Mesorhizobium shangrilense: one gene and its partner. The protein of the gene in region 2 interacts with the protein of the main gene of each other region in a pairwise test. Links are inferred from orthologs where the notes say so. Each region holds a gene or a part of one and is shown on either strand. Other genes may lie near its edges.

Evidence for each region.
Region 1: the proteins of cysK (region 2) and cysE interact in binary tests that used the Escherichia coli proteins (3 or more experiments, as listed by UniProt). The link is inferred for Mesorhizobium shangrilense from one-to-one orthologs.

Annotation. Positions count from the first base shown.
Region 1 is NZ_JAQGPN010000001.1:3,044,426-3,048,412, reverse strand. What follows is about bases 606-3,539. They hold cysE (serine O-acetyltransferase), read right to left. Parts: upstream 2,530-3,539; coding sequence 1,681-2,529; downstream 606-1,680. Other genes in these bases: moaA (GTP 3',8-cyclase MoaA), read left to right, coding at 2,829-3,539; PD284_RS14720 (DUF3126 family protein), read right to left, coding at 1,382-1,585; PD284_RS14725 (hypothetical protein), read left to right, coding at 611-1,378. Outside these bases: PD284_RS14730 (gamma carbonic anhydrase family protein), read right to left, coding at 1-415; more of moaA, read left to right, coding at 3,540-3,824; PD284_RS14705 (hypothetical protein), read left to right, coding at 3,821-3,987.
Region 2 is NZ_JAQGPN010000001.1:439,118-442,450, forward strand. Bases 1-2,750 are described here. They hold cysK (cysteine synthase A), read left to right. Parts: upstream 1-760; coding sequence 761-1,741; downstream 1,742-2,750. Other genes in these bases: polA (DNA polymerase I), read right to left, coding at 1-276; PD284_RS02255 (glutathione S-transferase family protein), read left to right, coding at 1,985-2,602; PD284_RS02260 (RNA polymerase sigma factor), read right to left, coding at 2,606-2,750. In the rest of the region: more of PD284_RS02260, read right to left, coding at 2,751-3,333.

The DNA of each region.
Region 1 (3,987 bases), 2.6 Mb from region 2 along the record:
CCGGCGATCCCACGATCAACGAGCCGTCGGGGAACTCCTTGCCTTCCGTCACCAGCGCCCCGGCGCCGACGAGGCAATTGTTGCCGATGCGGGCGCCGTTCAGCACGATCGCCCCCATACCAATCAGCGTATTGTCGCCGATAGTGCAGCCGTGCAGCAGCGCGCGATGGCCGATCGTGCATCCCTTCCCGATCGTCAGCGGCAAGCCGGGATCGGTGTGCATGATCGTGTGTTCCTGTACGTTGGTGTCGTCGCCGATCCGGATCGGCTCGGAATCGCCCCTCAACGCCGCGCCGAACCAGATGCCGACGTCTCGACCCAGCAATACGTTGCCGATGATCGACGCATCCGGCGCGATCCATACGTTCTCGTCGTCGAATGTGGGACGAACTCCATCCAGTGCGTAGATCGGCATCGTTTCCTTCCTTGGGATCGTTGCGACCCTAGGTGCGGCCGACGCACGAAGCAACCTTGGCATTGCCCAGCGATGCCGGCGAAGGATCGACGGTCGCCGCCGCGCAGTCCGCTCTTTACCGGCTGTTTACCATAGTTCCGCACAGTACCTTCGTCGCGCGGCAACGCCATGCCGTGAAGGATGTGCCGATCAGGCATGGAACCGGTCCTAATGGTGGAGTGCTCGGTGTCCCGGACGGCCGAAGAAGCGTCAGTGGCCGACGTTGAACTCAACGTCGTCAACTCCACTTTCATGCTCAAGATGTTCTACGTCTTCGCCGCCCTCGCCCTGTTCTCGGTAGGCCTCAGCGTCGCCGGCAAGTGGGTGGGCGCCTCCATCGTCATGGCCGGTCACACCGACGACGTCACGCTGCGCGAGATTGTGGTCGGAAACAACGTGATCGTCGCGCCGGCCAACGTCATCCGTTTCGAGCGCCAGCGCATCAACGGCGTCGCGCCTCGCCTCGACCTCTATTTCCGATGGCCGCAGATGGACGGCTACAGCCCGAGCACGAGCGTCGACTTCAACAACGCCGGCGACAGGAAGAACATTCTTTTCGTGTCCTTCGAGCCCGCCATGATGTCGCGCGACATGAGCGGCCGGTTCGAGCCGATCTATAAATCGCTCATCGTTGAACCGTCCACGGCGGGGCCAGCCGGGCTGGTCTTCCATGAATTCAACGAGAGCTCGGGCTATCTGAACGAAGTCCTGGCGGTGGCCGAGCGTGGAGCCGGCATGCCGCCCTATGTGGCTCGGTGCCTATCAGGCCCCAGCGCCGCCGAGTCGCTGGCGCCCTGCGAGCGCGACATCCACATGGGCGACGCGCTCAGCCTGACATACCGCTTCCCGCAGGAGTTGCTGGCAGACTGGAAGCAGCTCGATGCCGCAGTGATCGCCAAGGCGGAGCAAATGGTGAAGCGTTGAGCTTCAGCCGAGATCGATGTCGAGAATCGCCATCGAGAAGTTGTAGTCGCCGTCGTCCTCATCCTTGAAAACGATGCCAAGGAACTCGTCGCCGACATAGACTTCGCAGGAATCGGCCTTACGCGGGCGTGCTTTCACCTGGAGATTCGGATTCTGGAAAGTGCGCTTGAAATAAGCGTCGAGCTTTCGGATCTCTTCGGGCTTCAACGGCTTTCTCCAACGAGGTGGTCAATGAAGCCCGGCTTCTGGCACGCGGCAAACGTGCCTGTAAAGTCCGTCAGAACCGAAGCGGCGTCCAATTCTCAGATATCGAAGCCCGGCCCGTCATCGAAGGCGCGCGACGGCAGCAACTGGTCCATCTGCCGGGAAGGCTGGTCGCACCCGCTCTCGCCGACGATGCGCGCCGGAACACCGGCGACCGTCTTGTTGTGCGGCACCGGGGCCAGCACGACAGAACCCGCGGCGATCTTGGCGCAGTGACCCACCTCGATGTTCCCGAGGATCTTGGCGCCGGCGCCGATCAGCACGCCGTAGCGGATCTTCGGATGGCGGTCGCCACCAGTCTTGCCAGTACCGCCGAGCGTCACGCCGTGGAGGATCGAGACATTGTCTTCGATGACCGCCGTCTCGCCGACGACCAGTCCGGTCGCATGATCGATGAACAGCCCCTTGCCGATGCGGGCAGCGGGATTGATGTCGGTCTGGAAGATCGCGGACGAACGGCTCTGCAGGTAGAGCGCGAAATCCTTGCGGTCCTGGTTCCACAGCCAGTGCGCGAGCCGATGCGTCTGAATGGCGTGAAAGCCTTTGAAATAGAGGACCGGCATGATGAACCGGTCGCAGGCTGGGTCGCGATCGTAATAGGCCTGGATGTCTACCCGTACGGTGGCGCTCCACTCCGGCTGGGCCCGGACCATCTCGCGATAGGTCTGGGCGATGAGATCGGCGCTGAGATCGCCGTGGTCCAGGCGCTGGGCGATTCGATGGATCACGGCTTCCTCCAGGCTCTCCTGGTTCAGCACCGTGGAATAGAGGAATGCCGATAGCAGCGGGTCGTTGTCGACCGCGGCGATCGCCTCTTCCCGCACGGCGTTCCAGATTGGATCGACCGGCTTCACCGTATTGCCGCGAATAGCGCTGACTGTGTTCACGCCGTTCTCCGATTGTGTCGTTGGCCGCTGTCTACGAACGAAAATATCCCTCGGCGGCCATCATTGGAACTCAATTCTGTTGAGGAAGCCATCAAATGGAACTTGATGCCCCTGCGAACAAGGGCGATTGGCCGGTGATCCGTCATTTCGCGCCCTTCCCGGACATTCGAAATCCGGCACGGGAAAATGCGACTTCCTGCAAGGCAAAGGCGTCACCCACTTGATTGTTCTGCCGGATCGTACAACATCACGGTATATGACACTCGGCAGCCTCTGACGTGCAGGGAGTGAAACGTCCGATGAGCATGACCGACCCGTATGGTCGAGACATCACCTATCTTCGCGTATCGGTCACCGACCGCTGCGACTTCCGCTGCACCTATTGCATGGCAGAGGACATGACCTTCTTACCCAAGAAGGATCTGCTCTCGCTCGAGGAACTGGACAGGCTCTGCACGGTCTTCATTGAGAAGGGCGTGAAGAAGCTGCGGCTCACCGGCGGCGAGCCGCTGGTGCGCAAGAACATCATGCATCTCGTGCGCGAGCTCTCGCGCCATCTCAAGACCGGCGCGCTGGAAGAGCTGACGCTCACCACCAACGGCTCGCAGCTCTCCCGCTTCGCCCAAGAACTCGTCGACTGTGGCGTGAGGCGCATAAACGTCTCGCTGGATACGCTCGACCCGGTGAAATTCCGCGAGATTACCCGCTGGGGCGATATCGGACGTGTCATCGCCGGCATTGACGCCGCGCAGGCCGCAGGGCTCAGCATCAAGCTGAATGCGGTCGCGCTGAAGGGTTTCAACGAGGCAGAGATCCCGGAATTGATGCGGTGGGCCCACGGCCGCGGCATGGACCTCACGGTCATCGAAACCATGCCCATGGGCGAGATCGAAGTCGACCGCACCGACCAGTACCTGCCGCTCTCCGTGCTGCGCGCTGATCTCGAGCGCCAGTTCACGCTCAACGACATCCCCTACAAGACCGGCGGCCCCGCTCGTTACGTCGAGGTCGCCGAGACGGGCGGCCGCCTCGGCTTCATCACGCCGATGACCCACAATTTCTGCGAAAGCTGCAACCGCGTACGCATCACCTGCACGGGCACGCTGTTCATGTGCCTCGGTCAGGAGGACGCGGCCGACCTGCGCACGCCGCTGCGGGCGTCCGAAGGCAACGATCTGCTCTCCGCCGCCATCGACGAGGCGATCGGCCGCAAGCCGAAGGGCCATGACTTCGTCATCGATCGGCGCAGCAAGCGCCCCGCGGTGTCGCGTCACATGAGCGTGACCGGGGGATGAGACCCCGGGGCGCCCTGCTCTCCCTGGCCCTGGCCGTGCTTGCGGCAGGTGCGGCCACGGCCGGAGCAGATCCCTACACCTATGTGAACTCGCGGTTCGGCACGACCTGCACCTTTCCGGACGAGATCTTCATCCGGCGGCTGCCCGAACCTGACAACGGCGA
Region 2 (3,333 bases):
GTCCGGCGGGGCCGAGCGGTTCGCCTTGTACTCGGCATAGAGCTCGTTGCGGAACGTCTTCGACGAATAGTCGAAGATGACCGCGAAATGCGTGGGCGTGATGCCGACATCGGTGTTGCGCGCGTCCCGCAGCAGCTTCCACAGCATGTTGCAGAAGCCCGAAACCGCGCCGACGGGCAAACCGTCGGATTTGCGGGTCAGCGGGGGCAGTGCGTGATAGGCCCGGAAGATGTAGCCCGAGCCGTCTACGAGGAAGAGATGATCGCCTTTTTTCATGGGCAGAACGGGTAGCGCGAGGCAGGTTTTCTGTCCATTGCAAAGGGCTGAAAGGCAGGGTGTCTCCTGACGCCGCAAATCCTGACGCAATTTTCACGCCAATGTTACAAACTTGTAATCCAAGTGCCCTTGAAACGTCACTTTGTGGGAACCAAATGATGGGCATCGGCATTTTAGCCGAAGTCCGGATAAAGGCCCGTCCCCCGCCTTCCCGGACACAAGGCGGCAGCCTTATCCCCCCTCTCCGGGCTGCCGCGTCTTTGAGTAAGGCCGCCGTGGTATTCCCCTCCGCCACGGCGGCACTTTTTTGCCCCAAGCTGCCCCCCATCCCCAAAGTCACTTGCGCCGCCCGCGCAAAATCATGCTGCTTTCTGCCAAACGCAGGAATAATTTTCCGCAAAAGGCACGGCTTAGGTATTTGTCATTCTCGGAATTTCCTCGCGCCGCACCTATCTTCCGGTTTTCAGACTGAGGGAGTCGCGCGATGAATAAGGCCGTCACCGAGACGCGAGCGCCAGGCCGCGGGCGCATCTACAATTCGATCACGGAAACCATCGGCGACACGCCGATCGTTCGGCTCGACAAGTTCGCCAAGGAACAGGGCGTGGTCGCCAACCTGCTCGCCAAGCTCGAGTTCTTCAACCCGATCGCCAGCGTCAAGGACCGTATCGGCGTCGCCATGATCGAGGCGCTCGAAGCCTCCGGCAGGATCACGCCCGGCAAGTCCACGCTTGTCGAGCCCACCTCCGGCAACACCGGGATCGCGCTGGCCTTCGCGGCAGCCGCAAAGGGGTACAAGCTGATCCTGACCATGCCCGAGACCATGTCGGTGGAGCGCCGCAAGATGCTCGCGCTGCTCGGCGCCGAACTGGTGCTGACCGAGGGCGCGAAGGGCATGAAGGGCGCCATCGCCAAGGCCGAGGAACTGGCGCAGACGCTGCCCAACGCCATCATCCCCCAGCAGTTCGAGAACCCGGCCAATCCCGAGGTCCACCGCCGCACCACGGCCGAGGAAATCTGGAACGACACCCAGGGCGGCATCGACATATTCGTCTCCGGCATCGGCACCGGCGGCACGATCACCGGCGTCGGCCAGGTGCTCAAGGAGCGCAAGCCGTCGGTGCGGGTCGTGGCGGTGGAGCCGGAGGCATCGCCGGTGCTGTCCGGCGGCCAGCCCGGCCCGCACAAGATCCAGGGCATCGGCGCAGGCTTCGCGCCAAAAGTGCTCGACACGTCGGTCTATGACGAGGTCGTGCAGGTCTCGAACGAGGACGCCTTCGCCAACGCCCGTCTCGTGGCGCGGCTGGAGGGGATTCCGGTCGGCATTTCGTCGGGCGCCGCACTGGAGGCCGCCGCGGAAGTCGGACGGCGGCCGGAGAACGCCGGCAAGAACATCGTCGTGATCATTCCCTCCTTCGCCGAGCGCTACCTGTCGACCGCGCTGTTCGAGGGCCTGGGCGGCTAGCGCCGGCCGGGAGACTGCACGCCGCCGCACCTATGGCGGGCGGATCGGGACATCCTCGATCCGCCCGCATTGCATTATGATGTGGCTCTGGCGCAGCCCAAGTCTGCCCCCTCCATCGGGAGAGTATGTCTCCATACCGGGCCATCCGATGCCATCGGACCGACTGGCCTAGCCGATCGGCGACCCCGGCCGTTGACGTCCCCATCCTCGCGTTGTTCTCTCAGCGAAAAATGGGGAGGATCGATGTACACTGTCTACAGCCGGCCGGGGTCCGGCGGCTTCGTGGCCGAGGCGGCGCTGGAGCTCGCCGGCCAGCCCTATCGCACCGTCGACGAGAAGCGCGGCTCGGACAACCCCGAGTTCGTCGCGGTAAGCCCGCTGCGCCAGGTGCCGGCGCTGGTGCTGCCCGACGGCGTTTCCCTCACCGAGTCGGCCGCCATCATCCTGCTGCTCGCGGAGCGCCACCCGGAAAGCGCGATCGCGCCGCCGCCGGGATCGCCGGGCCGTGTCGACTTCCTGCGCTGGCTCCAGTTCATGACGGCCACGCTCTACCCGGCGCTGATGCGGTACTATTTCTGCCAGCGCAGCACCACCGATCCGAACGGCCGTGAGGCGGTCAAGGCCGCAGCGATCGTGGAGAGCGACCGCCACTTCGCCATCATCGACGCTGCCTTGTCCGGCCGTCCCTGGATGGCCGGCAGCGATTTCTCGATGGCCGATCCCTACCTCGCGATGCTCGCCCATTGGGTGCCCGATCTCGGCCGGCCGCGCTCCGAATGGGCCAACATCGTCGCGCATAACGAACGCACCAAGGCGCATCCCGTCGTCGCGCGCCTCAACGAGCGCCACCGTTTCTGGTGAGGTTCATTGCGGCGCCTGGCAAAGGGCCTCGCGCCTTTCTTCGAGGAACCGGCGTATCGACGGATCACGCTCGAGCCCGATCGCCCGGCGGTATGCGGCGGCAGCCGCTTCGACATCTCCCGACCGCGCCAGCAGCGCAGCGCGCGCGGCCCAGTAGGGCTGGTACTGCGCGACCCGGCGATCGCCGGCGATCCTGTCCAGCTCCGCAAGCGCCGCAGCCGGGCCATCCAGCTCCCCGATCGCGACCGCACGGTTGATGGCGACCACCGGCGAAGGCGACAGCATGGCAAGCGCGTCGTAGAGGCTGCGGATCGCCGCCCAGTCGGAACAACCGGTGCGGCAGCGGACGGCATGGGCGGACTGGATGGCCGCCTCCAACTGGTAGCGGCCGAGGGCATGCTTCCGGCCCGCCGCACGCAGCAGCGCCTCCGCTTCCGCGATCAGCCTTGCATCCCACTGCCCGACGTCCTGATCCGCCAGCGGCACGTAGTTGCCCTCAGCATCGCGGCGGGCGCTGCGCCTGGCCTCGGCGAAGAGCATCAGCGACAGCAGGCCGAGCGCCTCCGGTTCCGCAGGCATCAGCGAGGCGACGAGGTGGCCGAGCCAGATGCCCTCACCGGCGAGATTACGCCGCTGCGGATCGGTGCCGGAGGGGTCCGACCAGCCCTCGGTGAAGGTCGCGTAGATTGCGGCCAGCACCGCGCCGAGCCTTTCCGCGAGTTCGCCGCGCT